3 regions of the Sporomusa sphaeroides DSM 2875 genome follow, and region 1 is predicted to be linked to each of the others. Evidence: riboswitches for the same ligand, from Rfam matches in the RefSeq annotation. Region 1 holds a riboswitch; each other region holds the start of a gene.

Region 1 (5,246 bases):
AAGAATAAGAATACAATCCGTTTAAACGGGGCTTTACCGCCATAATAATCATCATTGCGTTCTACAATAAGCTGCTGACCTCTATCCCACTGGACAAACTTATACGGGCCTGAACCAACCGGCTGTTGGGCATATGCTTTGCCGTCACCATATAAATGTTCAGGTACAATTCCCAGGGTTGCAACCTGGTACGGAAAAATAGACATCGGATGCTTCATATGGAAAACAACAGTCTTATCATCAATGGCTTCCGCTTTATCCATCTCGGTTAAATCAACAAAACTGGCGGCTGCCTTTGTCTTATTAAAGGTAAAAGCCACATCCTTAGCAGTCAGCAGTTTGCCATCATGAAACTTTACACCTTCACGGATAGTAAAAGTCCAGGTTAGTCCATCACTGCTTACTTTATAATCGGTTGCCAGATCATTGACTATTTTGTTGTCCGGGCTGACATCCAATAACTTACTCTGAAATAAAGTTCCTCCCTGAGCGCCCCAGCCGGTAACCGGGTCAAAACCAGATGCCTTCTCGCCGCCGATAGCGACAACAATCTCGTCTTTCGCAGTTGCCTGTGGTTTCTCTTCTTTGCTGCCGCCGCAACCTGTCAGGAGAACACTGCCCAGCATAAGCATTGCCATAGTTATTGCAACGATTCTCTTATAACTCTTGTCACTCACTTTTCAATCCCCTTCCTTTCTGTTATCCAAACAGGCCATTTAATTAAAATACATATCAAAGGCTCCGTAATAGCGATGGTCGCGATCACCGGTTGTTTTTTCCTCCAGATTTTGATACTGCAGGGACAGACGGATACCGTCCATCACCATATTCTGATAGCCAAGCATAAAACCTTTGTGTCCGTTTTGATCAACTTTTCCAAAACCGCCAAAATTTCCGTAATGGCCCGGCAAGGCATTCTTCTCAATATCCCGATAGATGATGGCAATGGCCTGATCATGCGGTACGCGGTTGTTTACAAGACCTTCATATGTATAAAAGCCTGTTTGACGTTTGCCGCTTACCCAGTTATACGACAATTGTGCCGCCCATGCGTTGGGTGAGCCCGGGGCATCGGATTTTGTATAGTTAAGCACGCTGGTAACACCTTTTTTCATTTCCCAGGAAAGGCCGGCATCTACATAATTGGCCGCCGGAGTACTGGTTTTGGGGCTGGTATCGGCAGCAATATAGCCTATATTGTATTCAAAGGATTTTTCCGGAGCAAAATTCAGGTTTACGCCCCGTACATGCGTATCTTTTTCCGGAACCACCCAATAGCCGTCCAGTCTGGTCTTGTCAAACTGATGCCTCAACGCAAAGCCGTCGGCATCTCCCTGCAGCGCCATGGCCATATAACGCCCAGTAGCCAGCGGCAGGCGTCCAGCCTGAAACTGATTAACGCCAAAAAAATCTTTTACTTGAATAAAACTACGGGTAAAGCGCATTTCATTGCTTGAGTTGCCGCTGCCGAATTTACCGCCGGCCTGAATGCGCGATTTATAGCTGACCCGGTCATTGAAGTCGGCGTTGATATGCAGTCGCTGCCGCCAATTATAGGCTTCGCTGCCGGCGTGTTCAACACTGTCCACATCCATGGCTTCAATTAAGGTCTCGCCGTCAATTGTAACCGATGTTTTCTTTGCTTTCGTCTCTTTTGCCGGCTGAACCGGTTCTTGCGGGAGATATTGCTTCGTTTGGGCCGTCCGAACGCCCAGTGTATTAAGTTCTACGGCAAATTCCTGTGCCAGCCGGTCAATCTTCGTCTTTTGCTGTGTGTCAGCCTGCTCATATTTACTCAGGGCATTTGCTAAAAACCGAGCCATTTCATAGCGGGTAGCTACTTTATTCTTGTCATATACAGCCGCATCATAGCCTACAATCAGCTTGTCCTGCACCAATGCATCAATTTCTGCATAAACCCAGTGATTTTGGGGAACGTCGGCATAGGAATTTCCCTCCGCCGATAGCCCTCCAAAACTGGTCAACAGCGTCAATGCAAGTCCCGCAATTATCTTTTTTTTCATGCTTTCCTTCCCTTCTTTTATTATGTATCCTCTATGAACCAAAACGAGTATGAACTGCTTTGGTATAGATCATAGCTTTGCTCCCCTCCCATTACAGCGGCGGGATCGCACCGGCGTTTAATCGTTTTCTCTATGAATCCTATTTGATTTTTAAGTTTTAAATTTTCCACCTAATTAAGAACTGTTCTCATTATAGTAATGGAGTTTCTATTTGTAAAACGAAATATGTCGATAATAATTATCGATATATTAAATACACTGTACAGAGAAATAACTTACATTTATCAATTACCAATATGACCTGCGCAATAAAACAGCCCTTTCCTTTATCAAAAAGGAAAGGGCTGTTAATCAGTAAACGGGTTATATAACTGCCGTTTTTAATCCCCTCCTTGTCGCTCGCAAGTTAAACGGTGATTGTCATACAGGCAGTTCTCCTGGCTTTGGATCATCACGCTGCCATACCTTCCCAGAAATCTTTGTTCCCAGTGGCATAATCATGGCTTTGCTCCCCATTACAGTGGCGGGACCGCACCGGCGTTTAACCGGTTTCTCTATTAAGTCGCAATAGCGACACCTGTTTAATCCTATTTAATTTTTAAGTTCTAAATTTTCTACGCAGAATTAATCCTATTATAAATAAAGGAGTTTCTATTTGTAAAACGAAATTTACCGATAATAGCTATCGATATTTTTAATATAGTCTATAAGGGGTAAACATAATGGATATTGAAGTTTTGAAAACGATGCAAATTTTAACACAAACAAAAAGCTTCTCAAAAACGGCGGAAATACAAAATATTGTCCAGTCAACAGTCAGCGCCCGTATAGCTGAGCTGGAAAAAACGTTGGGACAAAAACTGTTTACAAGGGATAATCAGCATGTGTCCCTGACGCAGAGCGGTCTCATGTTTCTTCCCTATGCCCAGCATATATTGGAAGACTTCGAGAACGGCAAAGCCCGATTAAATTCTGCAGCCTTCTTCGATGACCGATTAGTCATTGGTAATACATATTCTGCTTTGCCAAATCTCTTATTCCCGGTTTATCACGAATATCTGCGCTGCTTTCCCCGTATCTCGGTAAAAGCAGTCGCCGGCCATTCAACTGATATTCTGCAGTCTTTGGTAGATGGTGTCATTGATATCGCAATCGTTTATCAATTACCAAAAATTCGCCGGTTTACAACATTTTTATGTAACGAAGAGGATTTTGTTTTCGTTTGTCCGCCAGGTGATCCGCTTGCGAGCCAGGCAGAAATGCCGGTCAAAGACCTGGGGAAAATTAATTTGCTGTTTCACAACTGGGGTGGGGTTTTCAGCGATTGGATGGCTCAATTATTGCCTGGATCACGCTGGTTTCACGCCAACATCGGCAATCCGTCTTTTATCGTTTCCCTTGTTGAGGAAGGTACCGGTTCAGCCATCTTAACCCGCTCTACTGTCAAAAAAGCTTTAATTAGAAATTCTGTCGTTGAAATTCCTTTTGCTGGCTCACCTTTGCCGCCCCGCTGGCAGACATATATTGTGGTTCATCCCAAGCGTCTTACCCGGCAGCCTGTTCGTGACTGGCTTGACATAATGAGTAAGCATGATCTGACAGCAGTACCTATTTAATCCCTCTTCCTCTTTTGTTTGTGCACTTACGAACACAAAGCGGTATCAATATTATCCTACTTCTCGATAACCAGCATAAACATTGGGGTGGAATGGTTTACATTCTACCTACCGCCATAGTTTTTTATGTCGAATCATAAAAATGAAGGTCCAAACCGGATGCACATAATATGTACATGCATCCGGTTTGGACCTTCATGGCCTTCTTTGAGCAAATCATCAACTGCGGCAGCGGTCGGCGAGGCATTTGGCTGCATCGCTGTAACAGTTTGAATCATCAATGTTATTCCTACTTTAAACGTTGAGGCAATGAAGTTAGTGCCTTGCATTTTTGACAGTAACCGTATAGTTCAAGAGAATGACCGATGATCTCAAATCTCAATCCCACTGTCTTTTGCAATTCTTTCTCATCCACCGGGCAATAATCCAAACAACTAGCCGTCCCACAGTTGAGGCAAATCAGGTGATGGTGATGTTCACCAAGGGCCAGTTCAAAGACCTTCGTATCCTTACCATGCAAGTTGATCTGATTGACAATCCCCATATTGACAAGTAAACCTAGATTTCGGTATACAGTGTCCAAGCCGATCTCGGGATTAGTTTGTCTGATATCATTGCAAAGCTCTAACGCTGTGGGAAACTTATCAAGCTTAAGTAAGGATTGGATTATTATCCTGCGCTGCGGTGTTATTTTACAACCTTTAGTCCGGAGCTTTTCAATAATATCGTTTAACAATGACAATACATCTCCTAATTAGTAACAATATTTTTTATCATTTTACTATATTTAAGGTAGAACCGGCAACAACATCCTTGCTCTCCCATTTTTGATTCGCTCAGGCCAAATATAACCGGAGAAATTTATTTCACGCTGCAATGATTCTGGAGCAGTTATACATCTTATTACTTTTCCCGCTTTGTCCAACTTTTCATAAATAATCTTTCCATCCTTAACTTCTTGTACAATGGCGATTAAGGCGTTACGGGCTTGATCAACCCCTACGATAAGAGCTCCCGGTTTTACGTCTTGTGGCGACGTTTTGACTATCCAGCCTTTTTGAGCAGCTCCTGTCAGCCAAAGATAATCTTCATCGCTCCAATTTACACCTGGAACCGGTGCTGCTTTATCGAATTCTCTGGCAAAATAGCCGGTGGCTTTGTTTACAGGAAAGCCCTTATACAAAGGGCCTGAGTCACACTCTCAGGCAAAGGCCTGATTAAAAGGAAACAGTACTATAATAAAAATAGCAACTATCCTCTGCATAGTAACCCGGCAATCTTTTTCTTTAAGAAATTTTATGATTTTGTTCACAGTTTCTCTTCCTCAGTTTTTTAATTAAGATTATTATTATTTAATATTTTACCTATTTAGAACAAGATAAGCAATACCTGGAAATAAATTTACAAAAAGTGGATATAAGTAATAGTCTTTCTATCTAACTCCTATCATAAGGTCAATATTTTCATAACACAATACACACCTAAATAGTAATATTATGATTAATTTTTTAGTATTTTTATTGCACATTAAACGAAAATAATTAGTCAATCTACAAGAATGGCATCCTTACCTTTCCATTAAGCGACAAAAGAGCTGCATGGAATG
Region 2 (5,246 bases), 1.9 Mb from region 1:
TTACAATATCGTTTCTATCCAACAGATTGTCTACAGTCAAAGAAGCTTCATTGTTTTCATCCATTTTGTAAGTGGTGCTCAAGCTAGTCAGTAAATATGGCTTCATTTTTTGAGAATGCGCAGTAGCTGTTGCGGCAACACGTTCTGTTAAATAAGTTCCATTCAAGCTTGTACTCCATTTATCCTTTTGATAAGTTACTCCTCCTGTCAATTGCAGACGTCCATATTGTCTGTCCCAGTATTTTTTCACTCTCGGATCATTGCCTTTAGCTTTTGTTTGAGGATTGCCATAATTAATCCCCCAGCTATATGACCAGCTATTTTCCCCGCTTATATCACAGGTTAACTCAACGCCGGTGTTCTTAAAATCTTCATTCGTATATTTTGATATTCCTGTTGTCGAGTCCCAGGTCGCAGTAATATTATCGGTAATATCAATATGATACACCGCCGCCTTCCACCTATGACCACCATCTATCTTCTTCCAGCCGAGCTCATAATTAACACCGGTTTGCGGCTTTAATTCCGGTGCCGGCAACAGATTGTAGGCGCTGCCGTATATTTGCTTAAAGGTAGGCAAAATAAACGACTGGCCAATACTGGCGTATATATTATCCTTTTCACCTAATTTGTGAATAAATTGTCCGGATGTGCTGAAATTGTTGTAATTTGCATCTTGGGCAGCACCGGCAGTCCAGGTTTCACGGGCACTTAAGATGAAAGAGTTCGCATCACTGAGTTTTTGTTCCCATTGTCCGTAAATACCATAAACCTTTCTTTCCTGCTCTGTTTTAGTCCCAACGATGTGTTTAATCTGATTAAAATATTCATTTTTATATGTAAATCCAAAAATAGTATTGACCCTGTCATTTATCTGCCAATGTTTCTGGGCGTCAATCCCGTAAGTTCTATCCTTTTGATCGACTTTATCAGGCGCGGGACTCAGTTTTCCAGAACTATTATAATTAGCAAACCCTCTTGAAGTAGGCTTATTGTGATTATAATACAAACTGGCTTTTAGATTTTCATCACTATATCTAAGCTGTGCTATATTATACTTGTTTGTATAGGTTTTATCATTTTGTAAATCGCCTGCTTGCGCATCCAATAATTTCTTCCAGTTATCGCCAAACCAGGTCTGATATCCATTTTCATTGTCCATATAGTTATACGAAAGCGATAACTTATCATTAAAATTATATTCTACTGATACACTGTCTTTATCAGAACCCCTAAAGGTAGTCGTTCTGTCCCCTGCAGCACTGTTAGTAATTTGAATTTTATCCAAACTGCCCCATCTTGTCTTACTGTAGCTCAGATTCAATTTTCCCATATTAAAGGTTGCATTGTGATTTTGCTGGCCATAATTGCCAAAACCTGTCGATATCGTATTATCAAATTGCTTTTTCATAATAATATTGATAACGCCGCCCATGGCTTCACTGCCATATAAAACCGCGCCACCACCTTTTACAATTTCCACCCGTTCAACATTTTCCACCGGAATGGAATCCAGATAGTAGCTGCCGGACATATTAATCGGGACTCCATTTACTAAGACCAATGTGCCATTACTTACGCCGCGGATAATAATTGGATTGGACATAGTAGAATAAGGATTTCCGTTAGGTCCATAAGTACTGTAGGAAAAACCGGAAATTTTTTGCAAAGCCATTTGTATATTCTCAGCACCGGTATTTTTTAAATCTTGATTCGTCAAAATGGTAGTAGAAGCCGGAACCTCAACATCAGGTTTTTCAGAACGGGTAGCCGTTACAATTATCGAATCAAGGGTAAAATCCTCCACTGCACCGGCAGCCAAAGCTGCCGGCCCTCCCCCACAGCATAAGCCGGTAATGATGGCCGTGACTAACATACGCTTTTTCAGAACGCTTTTCTTTTTCATCCTCATTCTTCCTTTCATAATAAAATAAAAAACTCCCGGCCATGACAGCCGGGAGGATTCTACAGCAACAGCCAAATAAAAACTCCTGGTCTAGAACCAGGAGCAAATTCAGCAAAACAACAAAACTCACCTGGAATATATTCCAAATAAGCTAGTGTAACTGTAATCTCCTCCCCATCACTCGTGGGTAAAACGGCGATCTTTAGACAGGCAGTTCTCCTGGCTCTGGATCATAGCTCTCCCAAACCTTCCCAGGACTCTCATCCCAGTGGTATTTTGGTTTGCTCCCCATTACAGTGGCGGGACCGCGCCGGTCTTGCACCGGACTTCCCTATTAAGCCCTTTACAGGGCACCTGTCTAGCAATATTCAATTCACATCAGAGAAGAACACTTAACTCAATATACAACTTCACTTCACCATTTTAGCAAACATTATCAAAAATCGTCGTTTTTAGAAGATATATGTCAAAATTTACTCTGGATTATAAGGGTAAACTATATACCGGTCATATAGTCAAGTCTTTTTTCCCAGGCCTGACCACTTTTGTTATCCCGACATAAGAGGAGCTAGCTTTTATCCTAAATAAAAACTAACCTTTCTTGACACAAACCCAATTCATCATTAATAATGGGGATAAAAGAAGGTTTTAGGTTCAACCATTGTTTTATGCACCTGGATTCCTATATGTAATAAGCGTAGGAGAATACAACATATGACAATTAACAAAGAAAACTATATTACCGCCGGTGAATTGGCCTCTCTCTATGCTATTCCCAAGCAAACCTTGCTTTATTACGACAAACACGGACTATTAGTTCCAGCCTATGTCAGCGAAAACGGCTATCGCTATTACTCGGTTTCTCAATATCTCTTGCTGGAAATTATTCTAAATATGAGGAAATTAAATATTTCCATTCAGGGCATAAAGAATTATCTGCAAGATCGCAATGTTGATAATTTCGAACAGATATTACTGGCGAAAGAAAAAGAATGTGATAAAATTATAGAAGATACGCTAAACATTAAAAAGAGCTTACATTTGTCTTTACAAACAATAGAAAAAATACGCAAAACCCGGTTCAATCAAATTCAAGTAAACTTTCAAAAAGAAAAAATTCTATTTGTCAGTGAACCTTTAACCGAAACCATGTCTTTGCGGGAACGGTTCAGGCTTCTGTCCAAACATAATCAAACCGCCTTCTCCAAAAAACACTTCAAGGAATTTACTACCGGCTGGATCATAGATAAAGATGATTTTTTTGCAGAAAAATTTAATAAAACAATACAATATTTTACGCCTGTTTCTCATTCCATTCCTAAGAAGCACTGCTTTATCCGTCCGGAGGGATTATATCTCACCATACGCTTCCAAGGAACTTATTACCAACAAGTAGCTTCCGTATATAAGGAAATCCTCGATTTTGTGCAACGCAATGCCTTGCAGATTGTCAGTAATGTATATGTTTTCCCGCTGAAAAACCACTGGCTTACTACTGATACAAAAACATATATCAATCAAATCTCTTTTCAGGTGGAGTACACCACCTGCTAAAACAAAAGGCGGAATTGGGCTCAGTTTCTTTAACTAAGCTCAATTCCGCCTTTTCCATCATTTAGGGTATACTCAGGCATTTCATGCTCCTTGAACTGGATCATCATTGCCTAAACCTTCCCGGACTCATAGCTTTCATAGCCTGGCATAAGCTTACCACCAGTTAATCAACTTTGTGATGACATTTTCCTGCCGTATTTCCCGAGAGAATATTCCGGTAAATTTCATGAGCTTCTTCAGGATTTTTGCCATTTTCTAACGCCTTCCGGGCATGAATCACTGCGGTGCGGTATTTTTTGTGTGCCTCATCTTGAGAAATGTTTTCGATATTTTTAGAGTCGAAATTCATTACTTTGCGAAAAATCTCATGAATTTCTTCCGAATTTTTCCCGGCTTCTCGCGCCAGTTGAACATGCTTTAGTGCACTTTCATAACGATGCTTGGCATGCGGTTCATTAGGAATTTGATACTTAGGATGCTTTCTTTCCGTATTCATTATTTTCACCCCTTAAAATATAGCTTTTCTGTCTACTTTACTCTATATAGCGGTCATATAGTCAAGCTATTCTTTAAAAGTCGTTGTTTCACAACAAATACATAAACACAGTCTCCATATCTCACATGATATAGTTGAAGTGGGACAAGGGACCTGTCCCTTGTCCCACTAATTGTTTTATCTTACTTTACCGGCTGCTGGCAGGCGTTTATACAGCCAATGACACAGAACACCTCCGGCAAGACCGGTAACCAACTGCGGCCAGCTCATTGCAGTCTTGAGAAAAAAGGCCTGTCCGGCCGGCAGGGAAATAAAACTGAAAATCCAGGTGGCAGAAAAATATAAAGCAGCCATCCGCCCCACAGACGCCAGCAGTACTGCCAGCCACAAATGGTGTTTCCGGCCGGCTTCATATAGCAGAATATAAACAATATTAGTGACAGCCACCGGCAAAATAAAGACCGGCAGAGGCAAGGCCTGCTGAAAATAGGCGACAACCGGCGCCAGACAGGCGATAATGAATCCGGCTCTCAGCCCGGCGGTCTCGGCAGCTAGCAATAGGCAGGCATTAACCGCACTGCCGATGACAAACATGGATACAAAGGGCGGCACCGGCACCAGCAGCCGCAGCGACTGCAGCAGGATCATAAGCGCCAGCAGCAAAGACCCCCTGGCAATCATATGTCGCTCCTTTCCTCGCCAGCCGGTCACAGGGTAAACCTGACATTCATATGGACAAAGGTACCCGGCAGTGAAAGCTCCTCATCCTGATGATTGAAAAGGTTCTCCACCCCCACCGCTATCGTTTGGTTCTCGTTAATTTTTTTTGTAACATTCATATTCCAAACAGCAAACGATTTATTCACCCCGCTGCCCGAGCTTTGCTGAAACAAATAATCCCGGTAAGCATCTACCCAGATGCTGGCACTTAAATCCGGCGCCGGCCGGTAGGAAAAACGGGAGGATACCTTGTGGCGCGCCCGGTTGAACAACCGGGTGCCGGTCAGATCATTGCCGGCGTCCAGATAAGTATAGTTTCCCGACCAGCTCAGCCTGTCAGTGAGCGGACAAGTGATTTCGCCTTCCAGCCCGCGCAGGCTGGCCCTGCCGATATTCTGATACTCAATATGGGCGGCGCTGACCCACGCCTCGTCAATCATATCCCTGACCTTGCTGGAAAAGAAGGTCAGCTTGCCGGTTGCCTGGCCCCAGTCCCGTTCAACAGCCAAATCGTAAAAAGTAGAGCTTTCCGGCTTCAGGTCGCTGTTACCGGCAAGCTTGACCAGCGCG
Region 3 (5,246 bases), 1.5 Mb from region 1:
TAGCTTCAAGTGGGGTTTTAACCCCATCTGAAGGTTAGTCATCGGACAAAATGCATAAAAAAGAACAACAGCTCTTGTCTGTTGTCCTCTGAAAATTATACTTAATCTCTGACTGCCTTGGTTTGTTTCAAAGCGCCCGGTCCGTCCTGCGCTACGGCGACTTCGGCTTCACCGAAGGTTTTCATATCATTGATTACATGGAGCGAAGCGGTAATAAGCGACATTCCTAATGCGGCGCCTGTCCCTTCACCTAGGTTCATGTCCAGCTTCAGATAGGCCGGAAGTCCCAGCAAACCGAGAACTTCCCTATGTCCCGGCTCGGCGGCAAAATGCGAACCAATCAGATAGGCTTTCACCGCCGGCGCCATTTGTACGGCAAGCAGGGCGGCTGCACTGGTGACAAGGCCATCCAGCACTACGGCGGCCCGCCCGGCAGCCGCCCCAATAATTACTCCCACCAGGCCTGCCATTGACAAACTGCCTACTTTTGTCAATACATCCAGAGGATCCTGTTTATCAGGCTCATTTACCACCCAGGACCGCCGGATAATCACCCGCTCACGGCCGGTGAGGTTTTCCAGCGGCTGTTCACTATAGCAGGAGGCAACCGCCAAACCGGAAATTGTGCCGGCTATGCCCATTTCACCCAGTCCGATTACCTGCACACCGCTGGCGATGGCCTCTGAAGCCGTTTGGATTCCCACCTTGACGGCCTGTATTGTTTGCGTTCTGGTTAATGCCGGACCTTGCAGCATATTTGCCGTACCATAAGCAATTTTTTCATGCCGGACTTGCGCGTATGGCGGCAGCCCGGCGGCAACGCCGATATCCACCAGGACCAGCTTGGCCTGCGCATGTTCGGCAAAGCTGTTAATCACAGACCGGCCCTGGCAAAAATTATTAATCTTTTGGACGGTTGGTGTTTGCTCATATCTGCCTCTGGCTGCCAGGGCGGCTTCGCTGTCGGCAGCCATAATGATAATGCTTTTTTCCAGATTGCGGGGACGGGGATGGCCTGTAACCCCAGCCAGCTGCCGGGCAATATGTTCAAAAGAATGTAAACTGTTAAGCGGCTTGGTGAGGTTATCCAATCGCAGTTGACAGCGCTCCATCGCCTGCTCATCCAAGGGTTTGATGGTTGCCAGAATATCGTTAAACATGAGCCTGCCCTCCCCGGTTACTGTTATCAAGCAAGGTAACGGCTGCCTTCAACATGTCAATGGCGACTGAAGCGCCGATGCCTTCTCCCAGCCGGACCCCCATGTCGACAAACGCTTCCCGCCCCAGACAGCGCAAGGCAATGATATGGGCCGGTTCACCGGATAAATGGGACGCAAACAGGTATTCTTTGCTTACAGGCTGGATGGCATGGGCAATCAAAGCCGCCGCCGTGGTATTAAGGCCGTCAATTATGACAGCACAGCGATTAGCGGCAGCACCAAGAACAACCCCGGCAAGGGCTCCGATCTCAAACCCGCCAACCTTGGCCAATACATCAAGCCCGTCTTTGGCATCCGGTTTATTAACCGCCAACGCCTGGCGGACAATGGCAAGTTTTACCTGCATGCGGCTGTCCGATATGCCGGTCCCCCGCCCGGTAATCTTGTCCGGCTCCAGGCCGGTAAACGCACCGACAATGGCAGCACTGGCCGTCGTATTGCCAATGCCCATTTCCCCCAGGCTAAAACAATTGTAGCCTTCACTCACCTTACTGTTGACAATCTCAATCCCGGTTTCGATTGCCTGTACAGCCTGCTCCCGGCTCATGGCCGGCCCTTGGGTAAAATCCTGAGTCCCATAAGCAATCTTCCGGTGCCACAGTCCGGGAACATAGGATAAGTCACCTGCCACCCCAACATCCACCACCACCAGGTCAGAACCGCTGAAATTGGCAAAAGCGTTGGCACTGCCCCCTTTGGCGATAAGATAATTGGCCGTCATATGCATAGTAGTTTCCACCGGATAGGCACTGATACCCTGCCGGGCAACTCCATGATCTGCAGATGTTACCACCATGCAGCTGCGGGGCAGGCGCGGCTCGGTCTCACCGGTGATGCCTGCATACTGTCTGACCATGTCTCCCAACCGGCCAAGGCTGCCTGCCGGCTTGATCAGACTATCCAGCTTATCCTGTACCTGCTGAATAATCACAGTATCCGGGGCAGTAATTTTCACTAAGGTATCTTGCAGTAAACTCATAGCAACCTCCCATTATGTTAAGTAAAGAAAACACGGCTTGCGCCAAACCTTAGGCAAAAAACAGGGGGCAAAAATAAAAGGCTCTTTTGGGCAATCCCAAAAAAGCCTTCTTTTCCATGAAGGATGTAAAACGGTGTAAGGCAGGTCTCCTGGCTCCCGGTTCATCAATACTTACGCCTTCCCCTTGACGAGTGGCCTGTGTAAGCTCTCCTCCGGTACAGTGGCGGGCCCGCGCTTATGTATGGTGTGGCCATACTCAGACTTCCCTATTCTCCCCCGGTAGTAGTACCTTGTGTCACCATCTAATCTCAAATTTTAAGTGACACAAGATACTAGCCGGCGGCACCTTAACCGTATTATGCAAAATTTCCTTAATTATAACAGAGTCCTGTAAATACCGTCAATATGAACAGGCCGGGAATATTCCCGGCCTGTTTTCTGAAAGCATGATTATCCGCAGAACCTGGCTACGGCTTAATGGTGTCTTTAAAGACTTGCTTGCCATCTTTCATTTCAATAATAACGGCATTTTTCTCTGCATCATGGGTGGCATTTAAGGTCGTCGCACCAGTGATAGCAGCAAAATCTTTGGTGGCGGCAAGCGCCTCACGGATCTTAGCCGGCTCCACACTGTTAGCGCGTTTGATGGCGTCAATCAGCAGATTGGCGGCATCATAACCCAAAACAGCCAATGCATCCGGCACTAATCCATACTCTTTTTTGTAAGCTTCAACAAAAGCTTGTGAGGTGGGACTGGTGTTATCCACCGAGTAGTGGTTGGTAAAGTAGGTGTTATTTAACGCGGCGGCTGTGCCAATTTCTATTAGTTTAGGCGAATCCCAGCCATCACCGCCGATAATGGGAACAGTAATGCCCAATTCGCGCGCTTGTTTTACAATTTTGCCTACTTCCTCATAATATCCGGGCACATACAGCACTTCAGGATTAAGGGCTTTTATTTTGGTTAAAATAGTCTTGAAATCCTGGTCCTTTTGCAAATAGGCTTCTTTGGACAAAACCACGCCGCCGCCTTTAGTAAAGGCCTCTTCAAAGAAGGTGGACAGTCCTTTGCTGTAATCACTGCTATTATCCACTAAGATAGCGGCCTTTTTAAGGTTTAAGCTATTGAGGACAAAATTAGCTCCTACCGTCCCCTGGAACGGATCAATAAAGCAGACGCGGAAAGTATAGTCTTTTACCTTATTGGTTTTTTCATCCACCGTTACTTTCGGATTGGTTGCCCCTACTGCTAAAAGCGGAACTTTGGTTGCTTCAGCTACACTGGAGGCAGCAATGGCGTTCGAACTGGCAAACATACCTGTGATGGCGACTACCTTGTCCTGAGTTGCCAGTTTGGTCATAGCGTTGGCGGCTTCAGAAGGTTCACTCTTATTATCGGCAACAACGGCGGTTATTTGTTTGCCAAGCACTCCGCCTTTGGCATTGGCTTCTTTAATAGCCATTCTGGCACCATTAGCAGAAGAAGTACCCATGGTTGCGTTACCGCCAGTCATTTCATTTAGAACACCAATTTTGATGTCATTGGAAGCGGTCCCGCCGCAGCCTGCCATAACTCCTGCCATTAACAGCACAACGGTTAGTACGGCTACTAATTTTACACTTGTTTTACGCATTACCCAATTTCTCCTCCCTTTTTTTGACCCATAAACCGCTTGCTTTTTGCCAGGCTCGCACTTGGCCGGCTAATAAAAGCAACGATTTTTTATAAAGCAGACTTAGCTTCAGGTGGGGTTTTAACCCCATCTGAAGGTTAGTTCGCCCTTATCCAGAGACTTAGTCGCTCTTACTCCCACCTGGAAAGGTGGGAGTCTTAGAGCGAGTTAGTCATCGGATAAAGTAAACTTAGCTTCAGATGGGGGTTTTCAGCCCATCCGAAGCTAAGTCTCCCTTAACCAGAAAAAATTAGACTGCCTGTTTTTTTGAAAAATCAGGCAAAAAGTATACTGTCTATATACTTTTATAGTATTTTTTTAATCCTGTTTCTTCTAGTTCTACATTATATTACATCACCCAGGCTTTTTCAAGATAACGAACCATCACAATCACTAATTATCTTTATTTTTTTCACCATTTGTACTCTCCACAAATACACGCCCCTTATTCGTCCTTCCTCATTACCCTTTACCGAAAATTCGCTTATCTTTTTCGTGAAATAACCCACCTAGTACGTAGTAAATTTGGCCAAGAGACTTCTTTACTCATTTTACCAATCCGTGTTATTATAAACATACCACTTTATAGTTGAAGGAGGTTGTTAGTTTGCCGGGCAGAAATTTATCCATTGCTATTGCCGGAAGCTATAGGAAAAACATGCGGTCAGTGCCCTAGTGGGATAGTAGCTTTAGTTGGCGAAGATTTTACCTAATCAAGGGAGCGGATTATATTTTGTATGAATTTATGCATATTTTATTGAGTAAATTACCTAAAGGCTGGGTTTTACAACACACAATCACGATATGCACATAAATGGTTGAAACAGGAAAGGAAGTTGTTAATGACGACAGACTTATTAGAAAAATTGAAAGAGGCTGCGCAATCGGTCTTGCCAGTCAGTGCCATTGTACTTGCTTTGCATTTTACGATATCTCCTCTGCCGTTTTGGTCTTTGATGCTGTTTCTTACAGGCACCCTCCTGCTCATTATCGGCATGAGCATTTTTACCATGGGCGCCGACATTGCCATGATGCCTATCGGGGAAGCCATCGGCGCAGAATTAACCAAATCAAAAAACATCTGGCTGATCGTCGGCTCCGCGTTTATTCTGGGTGTGGTTGTCACCATAGCCGAGCCGGATTTGCAGGTACTAACCAAACAGGTACCGGCGGTGCCTGATATGGTTCTGGTAAGTTCGGTGGCTTTTGGCGTAGGTGTGTTTCTCGTGTTAGCACTACTGCGCATTCTATTCCAGTTTTCACTGTCCTATATGTTTATTGTATCGTATGTGATATTGTTCATTGTCGCCGCACTGACGGCACCCGATTTTCTGGCTGTCGGCTTTGATTCCGGCGGCGTAACCACCGGGCCGA

The links. Region 1 has a riboswitch for cobalamin ahead of SPSPH_RS12555 (hypothetical protein). Riboswitches for the same ligand answer to the same signal wherever they lie in the genome.
Region 2: it holds a riboswitch for cobalamin, as region 1 does, so the genes downstream of both, SPSPH_RS03410 (TonB-dependent receptor plug domain-containing protein) here and SPSPH_RS12555 (hypothetical protein) in region 1, are expected to answer to the same signal.
Region 3: it holds a riboswitch for cobalamin, as region 1 does, so the genes downstream of both, cobT (nicotinate-nucleotide--dimethylbenzimidazole phosphoribosyltransferase) here and SPSPH_RS12555 (hypothetical protein) in region 1, are expected to answer to the same signal.

Annotation. Positions count from the first base shown of each region.
Region 1 is NZ_CP146991.1:2,659,101-2,664,346, forward strand. It holds gene SPSPH_RS12550 (ABC transporter substrate-binding protein) at 1-677, opposite strand, end outside; gene SPSPH_RS12555 (hypothetical protein) at 717-2,024, opposite strand; cobalamin riboswitch at 2,435-2,620, opposite strand; gene SPSPH_RS12560 (LysR family transcriptional regulator) at 2,747-3,640, shown strand; gene SPSPH_RS12565 (hypothetical protein) at 3,775-3,918, opposite strand; gene SPSPH_RS12570 (Fur family transcriptional regulator) at 3,930-4,382, opposite strand; gene SPSPH_RS12575 (hypothetical protein) at 4,428-4,823, opposite strand.
Region 2 is NZ_CP146991.1:755,936-761,181, reverse strand. It holds gene SPSPH_RS03410 (TonB-dependent receptor plug domain-containing protein) at 1-1,981, opposite strand, end outside; cobalamin riboswitch at 2,099-2,279, opposite strand; gene SPSPH_RS03405 (MerR family transcriptional regulator) at 2,621-3,460, shown strand; gene SPSPH_RS03400 (hypothetical protein) at 3,624-3,956, opposite strand; gene SPSPH_RS03395 (ECF transporter S component) at 4,134-4,637, opposite strand; gene SPSPH_RS03390 (TonB-dependent receptor plug domain-containing protein) at 4,664-5,246, opposite strand, start outside.
Region 3 is NZ_CP146991.1:4,146,300-4,151,545, forward strand. It holds gene SPSPH_RS19130 (nicotinate-nucleotide--dimethylbenzimidazole phosphoribosyltransferase) at 102-1,160, opposite strand; gene cobT (nicotinate-nucleotide--dimethylbenzimidazole phosphoribosyltransferase) at 1,153-2,199, opposite strand; cobalamin riboswitch at 2,322-2,507, opposite strand; gene SPSPH_RS19140 (ABC transporter substrate-binding protein) at 2,667-3,833, opposite strand; gene SPSPH_RS19145 (DUF1538 domain-containing protein) at 4,715-5,246, shown strand, end outside.